4 regions of the Bradyrhizobium sp. USDA 327 genome follow, and region 2 is predicted to be linked to each of the others. Evidence: predicted binding sites of a transcription regulator. Region 2 holds the regulator's gene; each other region holds the start of a gene.

Region 1 (4,217 bases), 5.8 Mb from region 2:
GCCGAGCACGAGGCGATGATCTGGACCCATCCGGGCATGAGCACCTACTACCGCAACAGCAGTGGCCGCGTGTTCTCGGCGATGCCGTGGCGTTTCGTCGATTATTGGCGCATGACGCATGACCCCGATTTGGGGCAGTACAAGCTGACGAAGGCGTGAAGCAATCTGTCAGCACTGACTGTGGCCGACGCTCAGGTTGCGCTCGACCCACATCGTCATTGCGAGGGCGGCCTTTACGCCGCCAGCTCGCTCCCAACGGGGGCGAATTCCATCCCGAGGCTCTCTGCCACCGCCTTGTTCGTAATCCGGCCGCGATGCACGTTCAGGCCGTTGCGCAAATGCGGGTTCTCAAGCACCGCCGCAAACCCCTTGTTTGCGAGCATCAGTCCGAACGGCAGCGTCGCATTGTTCAGCGCCTGACTCGAGGTCACCGGCACTGCGCCCGGCATGTTCGCAACGCAATAATGCACGACTCCGTCGACCTCGTAGGTCGGCTCGGCGTGCGTGGTCGGATGAGAGGTCTCGAAGCAACCGCCCTGGTCGATCGCAACGTCGACCAGCACCGCCCCCGGCCGCATCGATTTCAGCATGGCGCGCGTGACAAGCTTCGGCGCACTGGCGCCCGGCACCAGCACTGCACCGATCACGACGTCGGCGGCGAATACCTCGTCCTCGACCGACTCGATGGTCGAGAAACGCGTGCGCACGCGTCCGGCAAAGAGATCGTCCAGTTCGCGCAAGCGCGGAATCGAGCGGTCGATCACGGTGACTTCGGCACCGAGGCCGGCGGCCATGCGCGCAGCCTGCGTTCCGACCACGCCGCCGCCGAGCACGACGACGCGCGCCGGCTGCACGCCCGGCACGCCGCCCAGGAGCAAGCCGCGGCCGCCGGCCGAGCGCTTGAGCGCGGCGCCGGCGGCCTCGATGGCGAGGCGGCCGGCGACTTCGCTCATCGGGGCGAGCAGCGGGAGGTGACCGCTCGCATCGGTGACGGTCTCATAGGCGATCGCGGTGCAGCCGGAGTCGATCAGGCCCTTGGCCTGCTCCGGATCCGGCGCAAGATGAAGATAAGTAAACAGGATCTGGCTCTCGCGGAGCTGGACCCATTCGCTCTTTTGCGGCTCCTTGACCTTCACGATCATCTCGGACCTGGCAAAGATCTCGCGGGCGGTCTCGGCAATGGACGCCCCTGCCCGCCGATACGTCTCATCGGGCGCGCCGATGCCACTGCCGGCGCCGGTCTCGACCGTCACCTGGTGCCCGGCGGCGACATACTCGCGGACGGCGCCCGGGGTGAGCCCGACGCGATATTCCTGCACCTTGATTTCCTTGGGCACACCGACACGCATCCCGGGCTCCCTTGCCAACGCACTGATTCCACTCATTCATCGTAGCGACGGCGCCCGTTTGGTTTCGTGCAAATATCCGCTAGGTTCGGCACGCGCGCGCCGGTTTCCGGCGCAAAAGTGCCCTTTAACGCTGGAAACGAAACCTTGGCCCTCGACCGGAAAGACCTCGCGATCCTCGCGGAACTCACGACCAATGCGCGGGCCAGCCACACCGAGCTTGCCAACAAGATCGGCCTGTCGAGCACGGCGCTGGCGCGGCGGCAGAAGGCGCTGGAGGACGACGGCTACATCCAGGGCTACCAGGCCACGCTCGACCTCGCCCAGTTCGGCCTCACCACCACCGTGCTGGTTCGCATCGCGCTGGAGAGCCAGAGCGACGATGCGCTGAAGGCATTCGAGGCGGAGGTGGTGAAATGCCCCTCCGTCGTGCGCTGCTTCCTGATGTCGGGCACCGACGACTACATCCTGATCGTGCTCGCGCGCGACATCCAGGACTTCGAGCGGATCCACCGCACCGAGCTGTCCCGCCTGCCCCGCGTCGCGCGTGTGCAATCGAGCTTCGCGCTGCGCGAGATCGTCAACCGCGCGGTACCGACCGTGGTGTTCGGGGAGACGAAGCGCTGACCTCGTTCGTCCCAACCGGAGAACCGGTCGGGAACCAAGCAGCCCGTCATCCGTTGGGCGCTATTGGCCAGCGGCGGCAATGCATCCTCGCGTCACATCCACAATCTGCCCAGCTCGGCCTTTCCGCAGGGAACAGACCATGGCCGACATCACGGATCAGATCCCCGAACGCATTCCGATCAACCTCGTCGTCAATGGCGCAAGGCGCACACCCGAGGTCGTGCCGTGGACCACGTTTCTGGATGCCCTGCGTGACCGCCTGGAGTTGACCGGCACCAAGAAGGGCTGCGATCACGGCCAATGCGGCGCCTGTACCGCGCTGATCGACGGAAGACGGGTCAACTCCTGCCTGACCCTCGCCGTCATGAAGGATGGCGCTGAGATCACGACGATTGAAGGCCTTGCCAAGGACGGCGCGTTGCATCTCCTGCAACAGGCCTTCATCGACTCGCCTGCTCGCCGCCGATCCAGGCGCGAAGCTGATTGCCGGCGGCACCAACCTGATCGACCTGATGAAAGAGAACGTCGAACGGCCCTCCCGGCTGATTGACATCTCCCGCCTGCGAACGCCGTCTATCATGCCACCGGCAAGCGCATTCGGCGCTTCCCGATCACGCTGGACAAGCTGATGGACTGAAGCCGCAGGTACTCGAACCTTCCCGCGGTTCTCGGCTCCTGTCATCCAGCTGTCATCGAATGTGCCGAGAGCTGTGTCTCCGCCACACTCGGGAGCCGACATGGACTATTTCAAGCGCTTCAATTTCCTGTTCGCCGCACCCATGTTCGATAGCGACGACCTCGAAGGCGTTCGCTTCAACCAGATCATCGAGGAGATCCAGCGCTCCGGATTCGAGGTGGTCCGGGCCCGCAAGCTGGAGGATGCCGAGATGGCGGTGCAGACCGATGCGGCGATCGGCTGCATGGTGGTGGACTGGGGCAAGAAGGGCCTCGAAGGCAAGACCTCGGCGCTGATCAATCTGATGCGCCGCCGGGGCCTCGACTTCCCCATCATCCTCCTGATCCGTCGCAAGCGGTTCGAGGATCTGCCGGTCGAGGTGCTCGATTTCATCGACGGCTATGTCTTTCTGTCCGAGGAGACGCCGCCCTTCATTGCCAAGAACCTGATCAGCCGCCTCAAGCAATATGCCGAGACGCTGAAGACCCCATTCTTCGGCGCGCTGGTCGACTATGCCGAGGAAGGCAACCAGCTCTGGACCTGTCCAGGCCACAACGGCGGCGTGTTCTACAACCGCAGCCCGATCGGACGCGTGTTCGTCGAGCATCTCGGCGAATCCGTGTTCCGTGACGACCTCGATAATTCCGTGCTCGATCTCGGCGACCTGCTCACCCATGAAGGCCCGGCGCTGAAGGCGCAGAAGGAAGCGGCCCAGATCTTCGGCGCCGAAAAGACCTATTTCGTGCTCAACGGCACCTCGACGTCGAACAAGGTCGCGCTCGGCGCGCTCGTCACCGACGGTGACCTCGTGCTGTTCGACCGCAACAACCACAAGGCCGCCCATCACGGCGCGCTGATGATCAGTGGCGGCGTCCCCATCTACGTCCCGACCGTCCGCAATGCCTGGGGCCTGATCGGCCCGATGCGCTGGGACATGCTCGACGAGAAGGCCTTGCGCGAGGCCATCCGCAACCATCCCCTGGTCGGGGACCGCGACGCCTGGCGCAAGGAGCGTCCGTTCCGCGTCGCCGTGGTCGAGCAGTGCACCTATGACGGCTCGATCCACAGCGCCGAGATGATCCTGAAGCGCATCGGCCATCTCTGCGAATACATCCTGTTCGACGAGGCCTGGGCCGGCTTCATGAAATTCCATCCGCTCTATGCCGGCCGCTTCGCCATGGGGCTGGCCAATCTTCCTCCCGAGGCCCCCGGCATCATCGCGACCCAGTCGACCCACAAGCAGCTGGCGAGCTTCTCGCAGGCCTCGCAGATCCACATCAAGGATCGTCACATCCGTGGCCAGAAGCGCCGCGTCGAGCATCGCCGCTTCAACGAAAGCTTCATGCAGCACGCATCGACGTCCCCCTTCTATCCGCTGTTCGCCTCGCTCGACGTCGGTGCGCAGATGATGAAGGGTCGCTCCGGCGAAGTGCTGTGGGACGACACGATCCGGCTCGGCATCGAGCTGCGCAAGAAGATCCGGGCGATGCGCCGGGAGTTCGAGGAGAAGGAGCAAAATCCGGAGCGGCGCTGGTTCTTCGAGCCCTTCGTTCCCGATCGGGTCGCCA
Region 2 (4,217 bases):
TGGGAGGCGCAGAACGAACGCCGCCCTCGCCCTGGATCGGCTCGATGAGAATGCCAGCGGTGTGCGGGCCGATCGCCTTCTTCACAGCTTCCAGGTCGCCATGCGGCACCTGGTCGAAGCCGTCCATCGGCGGGCCGAAGCCCTCGAGATATTTTGCAGAGCCGGTGGCGGCCAGCGTCGCCAGTGTGCGGCCATGGAAGGCGCCCTCGAATGTGATCATGCGGTAGCGCTCAGGATGCCCCTTGGAGAAGTGATGGTGGCGCACCAGCTTGATCACGCCTTCCAGCGCCTCGGCGCCGGAATTGCAGAAGAACACGAAGTCCGCAAAACTCTCATTGCACAGACGCGCCGCGAGCTTCTCGCCGTCCGGGCTCTGGAACAGGTTCGACATGTGCCAGAGCTTCGTCGCCTGCTCCTGCAACGCCTTGACCAGAGTGGGATGCGCATGGCCGAGCGCATTCACCGCCACGCCGGAGGTGAAATCGAGATAGCGATCCCCATTGGTTGCGATCAGCCAGCAGCCTTCGCCGCGCTCGAAACCGAGGTCGGCCCTGGCGAAAACGGGGAGCAAATGCGGCGCGGCGCTGTTCGTCATGACGTCACTTGAATGTTGCGGACGGTGTGACGCGCGCATTACGCAACGCACCATTGACCGGCCCGGAAAACGAAACGTGCCGCCTTTTAAGGGCGGCACGTAGGACTATCTTATGCCTGGCAAGACGGGTGTCAATGCCGCCCGGAAAGCCCCGCGAAACGCTGAATCCGTAGTCTTGCGGTGCCGATTTCGCGGGATTTTCACCACGGAACATGTGGACGCGAGTCGGCGGACTCTTGCGCGGGAGTCACGCCATATTGTAGCGTTTGGACTGTCAGATACGACATCTCGTGCAGCAGTTCTGATCCCTTAAGTCCTCATGTACCGGCGTAAACGTTCGGGCGTCTTGAGCGCGCCCGGCGAGCCTTAAGGGATTCTGGCCGCACGGGTTTTTCAAGGCTTAGGCAATCGCTGCGAAGGCCCCAGGATGGTAGGCGCGCAGCGAGGGAAAGGGTGCAATGACGGTTTTGACCTGGTCCGATGATCGCGTCGAGCAGCTGAAGAAGCTTTGGGAGGCCGGACTTTCGGCCAGCCAGATCGCGGCGGAGCTCGGCAATGTGACCCGCAATGCCGTGATCGGCAAAGTGCACCGGCTCGGCCTGTCCGGCCGCGCCAAGAGCCCTTCGTCGGCAGCGCCCCGGCCGCGCAAGGCGCGGCCCGCGCAGCACATGATGCGGGTGACCCGCCCCGTTGCCCGCGGCAACACCGCGCTGGCGCAGGCCTTCGAGGTCGAGGTGGAGGCCGAACCCGTCACCTACGACAATGTGGTGCCGATGAACCAGCGGCTGTCGCTGCTGGAGCTGAACGAGGCGACCTGCCACTGGCCGGTCGGAGATCCCTCGAGCCCGGATTTCTTCTTCTGCGGCGGCAAGGCGCTCTCCGGCCTGCCCTATTGCGCCCAGCATTCGCGCGTGGCGTATCAACCCGCAGCGGATCGCCGGCGCGCGCCGGCGAAGCCGGGCACGCGGTGAGTTTGCGGATTTAGCTGACTGCAGCCGTCACACGATGACGGCTCGACTTACTCGGTGTCATCCCCGCGGAGGCGGGGATCCATAACCACAGGGCGCAGTGATTGCGCGAGATGGCTACTGCGAGTCTTCGCCAAACCACGTCTTGTGGTTATGGATCCCGGGCTCGCGCTACGCGCGCCCCGGGATGACGGCCAAGATTGTTGCCGCGGCTCGCTAATTCGACATCCACAAAACTCAGGTCTGCTCCGCCTTCGCGAACCGATCGTCCAGCGCATAGCCGGCGCCACGCACGGTGCGGATCGGATCCTGCTCCCGGCCGAGATTGAGCAGCTTGCGCAGGCGGCCGATGTGGACGTCGACAGTGCGCTCGTCGATGTAGATGTCGCGGCCCCAGACGCTATCGAGCAGCTGCTCGCGCGAGAACACGCGGCCGGGATGCTCCAGGAAGAACTCCAGCAGACGATATTCGGTCGGGCCGAGATCAATCGGCCGGCCCGAACGCGCCACGCGGCGCTTGTCGCGGTCGAGCTCGATGTCGCCATAGGCGAGCACGGTGGCGAGCCGCTCGGGGCTGGCGCGCCTGAGCAGGCCCTTCACGCGCGCCAGCAGCTCCGGCACCGAGAACGGCTTGACGATGTAGTCGTCGGCACCGGTCGCAAGTCCCCGCACCCGCTCGCTTTCTTCGCCGCGCGCGGTCAGCATGATGATCGGAAGCTGCTTGGTTTCGGGACGGGTGCGCAGCCGCCGGCACAGCTCGATGCCCGACAGGCCCGGCAGCATCCAGTCGAGCACGATCAGATCGGGAATGTGCTCCTTGAGGCGGGTGTCGGCATCATCGCCGCGCATCACCGTCTCAACGTCATAGCCGTCGCCTTCGAGGTTGTAGCGAAGAAGCTCGGTGAGAGCTTCCTCGTCCTCAACCACCATAATGCGTGCGCCCATGTTGTCGTCGCTCCTTGGGTATTCGGCACCGTTTAGGTATTCGGCACCGTCGTGGCGAAGGTCGTCATGTCGCCCTTCGGCCGCTTGTCGGTGATCGCCTGACCCTCGATCATGTAGAATACGGTCTCGGCGATGTTGGTGGCGTGGTCGCCGATCCGCTCGATGTTCTTGGCACAGAACATCAAATGGATGCAGAACGAGATGTTGCGCGGATCCTCCATCATGTAGGTGAGGAGTTCGCGGAACAGCGAGGTGCAGATGGCATCGACTTCCTCGTCGCCCTTCCACACCGCCATCGCTGCCGGCAGATCGTGCGCGGCATAGGCGTCCAGCACCGACTTGACCTGCTGCTGTACGAGGTCGGTCATGTGTTCCAGGCCGCGGAACAGTTTCAGCGGATGAAAATCCGTCTCCAGCGCTGCGACGCGCTTGCCCATGTTCTTGGCGAGATCGCCGATGCGCTCGAGATCGGTCGCGACGCGCATGGCCCCGACGATCTCGCGCAGATCAACGGCCATCGGCTGGCGGCGGGCGATGGTGAGCACGGCGCGCTCCTCGATGCGCTTCTGCAGCGTGTCGAGTTCGGCGTCGGTGGCGACGACGCGTTGACCGAGCGCGACGTCGCGGCGGATCAGCGCGTCGACGGAATCGACGATCATGCGCTCGGCGATGCCGCCCATCTCGGCGACCAGGCGGGTGAGTTCCTGGAGGTCGGTATCGAAAGCCTTTGCGGTATGTTCAGAACCCATGTTCCGTCTCCTCAGCCGAACCGGCCGGTGATGTAATCCTGCGTGCGCCGGTCGGTCGGCGACGTGAAGATCTTGCTGGTGTCGTCGAACTCGATCAGCTCGCCGAGATACATGAAGGCGGTCTTGTCGGAGACGCGGGCCGCCTGCTGCATGTTGTGGGTGACGATCGCGATCGTGTAGTTCTCGGACAATTCCTGGATCAGCTCCTCGACCTTGGCGGTCGAGATCGGGTCGAGCGCCGAGCAGGGCTCGTCGAACAGGATCACCTCGGGCCGCACCGCGACGGTACGGGCAATGCAGAGGCGCTGCTGCTGGCCGCCGGAGAGCGACAGGCCGGAGGCATTGAGCTTGTCCTTGACCTCGTTCCACAGCGCGCCGCCGCGCAGCGCCTTCTCCACGCGATCGTCCATCTCCGATTTCGAGATCTTCTCGTAGAGGCGGATCCCGAAGGCGATGTTCTCGTAGATCGTCATCGGGAACGGGGTCGGCTTCTGGAACACCATCCCGACCCGCGCGCGCAGCAGATTGAGGTCGAGCTTGGGGTCGAGCATGTTGGTGTGGTCGAGCATGAGCTGGCCGGTGGCGCGCTGGCCCGGGTAGAGGTCGTACATCCGGTTGAAGATACGCAGCAGGGTCGACTTGCCGCAGCCGGACGGGCCGATGAAGGCCGTGACGCGATTGGTGCCGAGCGCCAGATTGATGTTCTTCAGCGCATGATGCTCACCGTAGTAGAAATTGAGGTTGCGCGCCGTGACCTTGGCAGGCGCCTCGGGCAGCGGCTGCGAGCCGGGGTGAACGGTCGGCGCGCTTACGGAAACAGACATTTCACTCATTTTGCGGTCCTCTCGGCACCAAGGATGCGGGCGCCAATGTTCAGGGCAAGCACAGTCAGGGTGATCAGCAGCGCACCGCTCCAGGCGAGTTGCTTCCAGTAGGCGTAGGGGCTCTGCACGAAGTTGT
Region 3 (4,217 bases), 5.1 Mb from region 2:
CTTCATCCAGTCGGAACGCGTATTGCGGCGCTCGCCCTTGGCCTTGACCTGGCCAGCGAGATTGATGGCGCCGCCGAACAGCAGCAGCTTCTCGGTCAGAGTGGTCTTGCCGGCGTCAGGGTGGGAGATGATCGCAAAGGTCCGCCGCCGCGCCACTTCAGCGGCAAGCGGGGAACGGGCCGGCGATTCGGCTGTGGTGATGGCGATGTCGGACATGGCGGGAGCGTGTGGCAGGGAAAACGGGCCTGATCAAGCCTCATTTGGTGATTGCGGAGCCATTCGGCCAGCCCCATATCGGCTTTCGGGAAGGACGGCCTTCCGTTTCTCAGCACCTCAGCCGCGGGGACGACCCTGCCTTGAATGGAGGGTCGTCATGGCCTGGAGCATCCTGTTCGTCGCCGGTCTTCTCGAGATCACCTGGGCGATTGGCCTGAAATACACTGAGGGTTTTACCAGGCTTGTGCCGTCGGTGATCACCCTGGCGGCCATGGCCGGCAGCGTCATCCTGCTTGGACTTGCGCTCAAATCGCTCCCGGTCGGAACCGCCTATGCGGTCTGGACCGGCATCGGCGCGGTGGGCACTGCGACGCTCGGCATCGTCCTGTTCGGCGAGCCGGCAACGGCCTTACGCCTTGCCAGCATCGCCCTGATCGTCGCCGGGATTGCCGGACTGAAGCTCGTCACTTGACGAAGATCTCGACCAGCCACCAGGTCAGCGCCGCGACGATGGCCGAGGCCGGGATCGTGATCACCCAGGCATAGACGATCGAGCTTGCGACGTTCCAGCGCACCGCCGAGACGCGGCGGGCAGCGCCGACGCCGACGATGGCACCGGTGATGGTGTGGGTGGTCGAGACGGGAACTCCGAGATAGGTCGCCATGAACAGGGTCGCGGCGCCCCCCGTTTCGGCGCAAAAGCCCTGCATAGGCGTCAATTTCGTGATGCGCAGGCCCATGGTGCGGACGATGCGCCAGCCGCCCATCAGCGTGCCAAGCGCCATCGCCGCCTGGCAGGACAGAACCACCCAGAACGGCACCGAGAACTCGCCGCCGAGATGACCCTGCGAATACAGCAGCACCGCGATGATGCCCATGGTCTTCTGCGCGTCGTTGCCGCCATGGCCGAGCGAGTAGAGCGAGGCGGAGGCGAATTGCAGGATGCGAAAGGCGCGATCGACCGCGAACGGCGTCGAGCGCACCGAGGCCCAGGACACGATCGCCACCAGCATCGTTGCGAGCAGGAAACCGACCAGCGGCGACAGCACGATTGCCAGCACCGTCTTGGACAGGCCGCTCCATACTGCGGCCGAAATCCCCGCCTTGGCCATGCCACCGCCGACGAGGCCGCCGATCAACGCGTGCGACGACGAGGACGGGATGCCGAGCGCCCAGGTCACGAGGTTCCAGACGATCGCGCCGACGAGCGCTGCGAAGATCACCTGGGCGTCGACGACCGCGGGATCGATGATGCCGGTGCCGATGGTCTGCGCGACGTGCAGTCCGAACACCATGAAGGCGATGAAATTGAAGAAGGCGGCCCAGAACACCGCGAATTGCGGCCGCAGCACGCGGGTCGAGACGATGGTCGCGATCGAATTGGCGGCGTCGTGCAGGCCGTTCAGGAAGTCGAACAGCAGCGCGACGGCGATCAAGCCGACCAGGATGGGAAGACCCAACGCGGCATCCACGGCGGCCCTGCCCTACACTTGCTCGATGACGATGCTGTTGATCTCGTTCGCGACGTCGTCGAAGCGATCAGCCACCTTTTCGAGGTGGTCGTAGATCTCGACGCCGACGATGAAGTCCATGGCATTGCCGTCGCGATGCTTCAGGAACAGCTCCTTCATGCCGATGTCGTGGAGATCGTCGACCCGGCCCTCCAGCTTGCCGAGCTCTTCGGTGATGGCGGTCAGCATGGCGACGTTCGGGCCGATCGATTGCATCAGCGGCAGCGCACGCCCGACCAGATTGGCGCATTCGATCAGGAGCCCGCCGATCTCGCGCATGGGAGGCTCGAAAGTGCGGACCTCGAACAGCATGACCGCCTTGGCCGTCTGCTGCATCTGGTCGATGGCATCGTCCAGCGACGTGATGAGGTTCTTGATATCGCCGCGGTCGAACGGGGTGATGAAGGTGCGGCGCACCGCCGTCAGCACCTCACGGGTGATGTTGTCGGCGTCGTTCTCGAACTGGTTGACGCGCTGGCAATAGACCGGCGTCTCCTCGCCCCCATTGAGCATGCCCTGGAGCGCGATCGCGCCCTGGATCACCGTCTGGGCATGCCGGTCGAACAGATCGAAGAACCGTTCTTCCTTGGGCAGGAACGCACGAAACCAACGCATCATGGGAATAGGCTACCGGTTGGAAATGGTCAGGCCCGGAGGGGCTGTCATGAAACTGTCATAGACCATTTTCGATCCGCGCGCGTGTCATCTCACGCCCGCGGAGCCGGATCATCCACCGCTTTCATGCACCAATGAAATTGATGCAAGATCAATCGCTTAGAGTGACCGGCGGAAGTAATGCGCGATTTCACCGATGACGCCGCGGCGGAAGGTGAGCACGCAGATCACGAAGATCGCGCCCTGGATCACCGTCACCCACTGGCCGAAGCCCGCTAGATATTGCTGCATGGCGATGATGACGAAGGCGCCGACCACGGGACCGAAAATGGTCCCGAGACCACCGACCAGCGTCATCAGCACGACCTCGCCCGACATCGACCAGTGCACGTCGGTGAGCGAGGCGTTTTGCGCCACGAACACTTTCAGCGCACCGGCAAAGCCGGCAAGCGTGCCCGACAGGACGAAGGCCAGGAACTTGTACTGGTCGGTGCGGTAGCCGAGCGAGATCGCCCGCGGCTCGTTCTCGCGGATCGCCTTCAGCACCTCGCCGAACGGCGAGTTGATGATGCGGAAGATCAGGAGGAAGCCGGCAAGGAAGCCCACCAGCACGACGTAATAGAGCACCGTCGGCTTGGAGAGATCGAAGATGCCGAACATGTGCCCCTGCGGGATGCCCTGGATACCGTCCTCGCCGTGGGTGAATGGAGCCTGGAGATAGATGAAGTACAGAAGCTGCGACAGCGCCAGCGTGATCATCGAGAAATAGATGCCCTGGCGGCGGATCGAGATGTAGCCGGTGATGATCGAGAGCACGAACGCCGCAGCGATGCCGACGAGGATGCCGAGCTCCGGCGGCAGCGCCCACACCTTCAGCGCATGCGCGCTGCAATAGCCCGCCGTGCCCAGGAACATCGCGTGGCCGAAGGACAGCAGGCCGCCGTAGCCGATCAGCAGATTGAAGGCGCAGGCGAGCAGCGCAAAGCACAGCGCCTGCATCACGAAGAAGGGATAGACGCCGGTGAACGGCACGGCCGCCAGCAGCAGCGCCATCAGCACGAACACGATCATCTCGTCGCGCATCGCGCGAGGGGTCACCGGCAGCGTGTCGTCCGTCAGGGTTGTCATCTCAGGCCGCCCTTCCCGTCAATCCCGTTGGCTTCACCAAGAGCACCAGCACCATCAGCACGAACACGACGGTGTTGGAGGCCTCGGGGTAGAAATACTTGGTCAGGCCCTCGATCACACCGAGCGCGAAGCCGGTGATGATGGAGCCCATGATCGATCCCATGCCGCCGATCACGACCACCGCGAACACCACGATGATGAGGTCGGCGCCCATCAGCGGCCGCACCTGGTTGATCGGCGCCGAGAGCACGCCGGCGAGTGCGGCAAGGCCGACGCCGAGACCGTAGGTCAGCGTGATCATGCGCGGCACGTTGATGCCGAAGGCGCGCACCAGCGTCGGATTTTCGGTGGCGGCGCGCAGGTAGGCGCCGAGCTGCGTCTTCTCGATCAGGAACCAGGTCGCAAGGCACACCACCAGCGAGAACACGACGACCCAGCCGCGATAGACGGGTAAGAACATGAAGCCGAGATTCATGCCGCCCTTGAGCTGATCCGGAATGGCGTAAGGCAGGCCGGAGGAGCCGAAATAGTTCTGGAACACGCCCTGCACGATCAGCGCGATGCCGAAGGTCAGCAGCAGGCCGTAGAGATGATCGAGCCCGGTCAGCCATTGCAGCATGGTCCGTTCCAGGATCATGCCGAAGATGCCGACGATGATGGGCGCGAGCAGCAATGCCCACCAGTAGTTGATCCCGCCGAGGTTCAGCAGGAAATAGGCGACGAAGGCGCCCATCATGTAGAGCGCGC
Region 4 (4,217 bases), 3.9 Mb from region 2:
CATAGCCCGCGCCCTCGATGAGCGCGGTCGACTGCTCCTTGGCGTAGCCGTTGAAGTCGCCGAGCAGCATCACGTCCGGATCGCCCGAGCCGGTCGGATCGCTCGCCGCCCACGCGGTCAGCGCGGTGGCGGCCAGCTCGCGCTGGTTCTGCCAGTTGCCCTGGCCGTCACCCTGATCGGAATCGGCGCCGGAGCCGGTACCGCTCTTGGACTTGAGATGGTTGGCGATCGCCGTGAAGGTTTCGCCGGTCGCCAGCTCCTCGAAGGTCACCGCGATCGCGTTGCGGCTGGTGTTCTCGCCGTCGAACACCGCGCCGACCGTGCTCTGCCCGAGCAGGCCGCCAAGGCCGAGGCCGGGCAGGTCCGCGTCGTTGAGGATCTCGATGGTCGTACCGTCGGCGATCTTCACCGCGGTGGTGTCGTAGATGAAGCCGACCGCGATGGCGTCGCCGCCAACGAACTGCTGGCCGGGATCGACCCAGGCATAGGTACCGGCCCCAGCCACGGCATTGAGCTGTTCGACCAGATATTTGATGGCGTTGCCGGACGATGCAGCGGAGAAGTCGTTCTCCAGCTCGGTCAGCGCCAGCACGTCAACGTCCATGTCGAGGATGGTCGCGACCAGCTTCTCGGTCTGACGCGCGAACTCCGCGGCGTTGTCGGCGCCGCGCGGCGCTTCGCCGATCGCGGTGGTGCCGCCATTGTCCAGCGTAGTGAAGTAGTTCAGCACGTTGAAGCTCGCCACCTTCAGGCGGCCGCCGACGTCTTCCGGCGCATCGGTGCGCGGATTGTCGCCGGCTCCGAAGGTGTTGGCGCCATCCTCGACCGAGCGGATCCGCCAGGTCGCCCCCGAGGCGGAGTTGCCGGCCCATTGATAGTCGAGCACGCCAGTCAGGCCGGTGACGGTGTCACCCATCCGGACCGCGTCGGCGGTGCCGTAGTTCGGCGCGGCGGACGGGTTGTCGTTCGGATCGAAGCCGTCGAGGTTGTTGATCGCGGCGTTCTGGACGTTCAGGCCATCGTCATAGGTGATGGTGCGAGCACCGAGCTCGGCCAGATACGCCTGGTAGGCGGCGGCGTCGGGCGCGTTCTCCTGCGTGAACTGTTCGGGCCGTTCGCCCGCCACCAGCTTGATCTCGTTGAACCGGTCGAGATTGTACTGCTCGGTGACGGTCAGGGTCTGCGGAATCGTGACCAGCATGCCTTCATAGGCTTCAAGATCGGGCTGGTAGTCGCCGTCCTGGCTCAGCGTGGTGCCCATCGACGACAGGTCGATCTGCACCGCCATCGTGTCGACGTCGGCCACCGCGCCGGCCTGGACGACCGAAATGTTGCTGGCGGTGAGCTCGGTCAGACCGAAATATTCGCTGATCGAGCCGGTGACGCGGACCCGGTCGCCGATCTGGACGTCGGTGGCGCCGCCGTAGACGAATATCGCCTCGGAGGTCAGCACGTTGCCGTCGGAATCGGTGGTCTCCTCCTGGAGATAGAAGCCGTTGAGATTGCGGTTGGCGTCGGCATCGCCGTTCTGGAAGTCGCCGACCACGATGGCTTCGACGGTCACAGTCTGACCGACCATGGCGCTGCCGGCCCCGCTGCCCTGAATCGCGCTGATCTTGGTAATGCCGACGTCGTCGTTGACGATGGTGCCGGTCGCCGTCGCGGCGCTGCCGATCGTGGTGGTCACGGCCACCGAATTGGAAACGTCCTGCAGCGTCAGTGTGAAGCTCTCGTTCGCCTCATTGTCGATGTCGCCGGCGACGGTAACGGTCACGACCGCGGAGGTCTCTCCCGCCGCGATGCTGCCGCTGAAGCTGACCGGTTTGCCGCCGACGTAGTCCGCCGCATCGGTCTGCGCCGAAGCGATCGTTCCCGAGAACGCGACGTCGCCCGTGGTGCCGCCGCTGCGCTCGACGGTGAACTGATAGACGGTCGGGCCGCTGTTACCTTCGTCATGCGACACCGTGAGCGAATCCGGCGCGAAGGCGACGTGATGAACTTCGATCGACGATTCGGACGAACTGGTGACGCGGATGTCGTCGATGCCGACCCACTCGTCATTGCCGACGGCGTTGGTGGTGAGAATGCGAACCTGGATGTCGTTGCGGCCGTCGACGGCGGCGGGCAGCAGCAGATCGAACGGCGTCACCTGGGTCGCGGCACCGCCGGTGGTGACGTCGGCGGCGTAACCGCTCGGAACGTTGGTCCACGCCCCGCTCGAACCGAGCCGGTACTGCACGTTGATCTGCTGCGCCGAGTCGTCCGTGCTGGCGTCGAGGTCGCGTGCGTTGAAGCTCAGCCGGACATCTTTGCGGCCGGTGGCGTCGAGATGGATCACGAGGCTGGGGGCATCCGCACTGTTTGAGCCGTTCAGCGCCACCGTCGGGTCGGCGATCTGGAATTCGGCCACACCGCCGTTGGTGATGGCGGTGTTGGTCTGGTTGGCGACGACGTCGGCATCTCCTGACGACGATCCGGTAGCCGTACGCGCGTCCACCCCGGTGGCCGAAACGACATCGTTGCCGAGATAGCCGACGATCGATGCGACCCCCGACCAGTCATCGTTGGTCGTGATAAGGCCGGTATTGGACCAGTCCTGCAGGAAATCGCCATTCGCCAGGACATGAGGGGTCGTCGACATGTATCGCCACTCCAGCGCTTGAGATGAAGACGTCGCGGATCACCGCCTCACGGCATGCGTAAGGGCGCGGTCCAGACGGCCGATGGTTAACGGATCGTTAATGCGCGTTTCTAGAACGCCGACGACAACAGATCGGTGACTGCTTCTTAACGGGCCGGTGAAGTCACGACCCGAAAGGTCCTGCGAAGGCCGAGCGAACCAACTACGGCGCGTTCGACCTCTCGGCCGGTAGCAATCGCCAATGACTCATCGCGTTACAGCTTGATCGGCCCGCCGCGACGGGCAGCCACGCCCGGTTTCGATTGCTGGCCGGCGCGGCCCAACATCCGAACAGGCGGCGTTTCGTCGCAGGGTATCGCGGCCTCGTTGCCGCCGGCCCGCGTTTTCGCGCACGCGCCGCTTTGTCATGCGCCTGACGTTGAACCTCGCTAACGAACGCCGACCCCATCCGACCGTGACGTTCGACGTCGTTTTGAATTGAGTAACATGACCGCAACAACGTCCTCCGCGTCGATTCCCGCGTCCGGCGATCTCGCCTCGGCCGCGATCGCCTCCTGCAGAACGGCCTTTCTGACGGTGGGACTGTTCTCGGCGGTGCTCAATCTGCTGATGCTCACCGGCTCGATCTACATGCTGCAGGTGTACGATCGGGTCATTCCATCGCACAGCATTCCGACCTTGATCGCGCTGTCGATCGCGGTGGCGGCGGCGTATGCGATGCAAGGGCTGTTCGACCTGCTGCGTCAGCGCATTCTGACCCGGATCGGATCGGCACTTCACGCCGCGCTGTGGCAACCGGTCGTCTGCAACATCCTGCGCGGGCCGCTACGCGGCGGCGGCGCGAATCGCGGCCTGCAATTGTCACATGATCTGGACTCGGTCCGGTCGTTCCTGTCCGGGCTCGGCCCGACGACCTTGTTCGACTTGCCGTGGATGCCGCTGTATCTCGCCGGCTGCTTTCTCTTGCATCCTTATCTCGGCTGGACGCTGGTCGCGGGCGCGGTGCTGCTGTTCGGGATCGCGCTGCTCACCGAGGTGCTGACGCGGGCGCCGACCCGGGACGCGTCACGTGCCGGCGCAATCCGCGGCGTCCAGCTTGAAGCCGGTCGGCGCAACGCCGAAATCGTGGCCGCGCTGGGGATGGAGCAGCGGTTGATCGACCGGATCGGGGCCGCCAACGACGATCTCGTCGCCGCCCAGCAGCGCAACGCCGATATCGCCGGATCGCTCGGCGGGTTGTCGAAGACGCTGCGCTTCATGCTGCAATCGGCGCTGCTCGGCCTCGGCGCCTATCTGGTGATCGAGGGGCAGGCCAGCGGCGGCGTGATGATCGCCGCGTCGATCATGGGCAGCCGCGCGCTCGCGCCGGTGGAACTGGCGATCTCCATCTGGCGTCCGTTCCTCGGCGCGCGACAGGCGGGCCAACGGCTCCGCGCCGCCCTGCGCGACGGCGACGCCCCGAATCCGGACGTCGCGCCCGAACGCGCCGTCCATCGGCTCACGGTCGAGCAGGTAACGATCGCCGCCCCCGCCGGCACCACCGCGATCGTGCACAACGCGTCGTTCGCACTTGAAG

What was found. The regulator PhoB, encoded in region 2, activates phosphate uptake and scavenging genes when phosphate is short. The targets are predictions, from matches to a motif close to TGTCATNNANCTGTCAT.
Region 1: a site for PhoB is predicted at 2,650-2,666, ahead of ABIA42_RS08185 (Orn/Lys/Arg decarboxylase N-terminal domain-containing protein). Genes of this name have one in related genera too.
Region 3: a site for PhoB is predicted at 2,388-2,404, ahead of ABIA42_RS11165 (DUF47 domain-containing protein). Genes of this name have one in related genera too.
Region 4: a site for PhoB is predicted at 2,766-2,782, ahead of ABIA42_RS17095 (ExeM/NucH family extracellular endonuclease). Genes of this name have one in related genera too.

Annotation. Positions count from the first base shown of each region.
Region 1 is NZ_JBGCCW010000001.1:1,819,095-1,823,311, reverse strand. Features, by position in the region: gene ABIA42_RS08210 (flavin-containing monooxygenase) at 1-159, shown strand, start outside; gene ald (alanine dehydrogenase) at 234-1,349, opposite strand; gene ABIA42_RS08200 (Lrp/AsnC family transcriptional regulator) at 1,494-1,973, shown strand; gene ABIA42_RS08195 ((2Fe-2S)-binding protein) at 2,113-2,523, shown strand; gene ABIA42_RS08190 (hypothetical protein) at 2,453-2,602, shown strand; gene ABIA42_RS08185 (Orn/Lys/Arg decarboxylase N-terminal domain-containing protein) at 2,711-4,217, shown strand, end outside.
Region 2 is NZ_JBGCCW010000001.1:7,580,512-7,584,728, reverse strand. Features, by position in the region: gene ABIA42_RS35725 (aspartate aminotransferase family protein) at 1-595, opposite strand, end outside; gene ABIA42_RS35720 (GcrA family cell cycle regulator) at 1,054-1,566, shown strand; gene phoB (phosphate regulon transcriptional regulator PhoB) at 1,801-2,508, opposite strand; gene phoU (phosphate signaling complex protein PhoU) at 2,541-3,257, opposite strand; gene pstB (phosphate ABC transporter ATP-binding protein PstB) at 3,269-4,090, opposite strand; gene pstA (phosphate ABC transporter permease PstA) at 4,087-4,217, opposite strand, start outside.
Region 3 is NZ_JBGCCW010000001.1:2,476,314-2,480,530, reverse strand. Features, by position in the region: gene ABIA42_RS11180 (peptide chain release factor 3) at 1-216, opposite strand, end outside; gene sugE (quaternary ammonium compound efflux SMR transporter SugE) at 374-688, shown strand; gene ABIA42_RS11170 (inorganic phosphate transporter) at 681-1,688, opposite strand; gene ABIA42_RS11165 (DUF47 domain-containing protein) at 1,701-2,345, opposite strand; gene ABIA42_RS11160 (branched-chain amino acid ABC transporter permease) at 2,502-3,470, opposite strand; gene ABIA42_RS11155 (branched-chain amino acid ABC transporter permease) at 3,472-4,217, opposite strand, start outside.
Region 4 is NZ_JBGCCW010000001.1:3,709,676-3,713,892, forward strand. Features, by position in the region: gene ABIA42_RS17095 (ExeM/NucH family extracellular endonuclease) at 1-2,641, opposite strand, end outside; gene ABIA42_RS17100 (type I secretion system permease/ATPase) at 3,128-4,217, shown strand, end outside.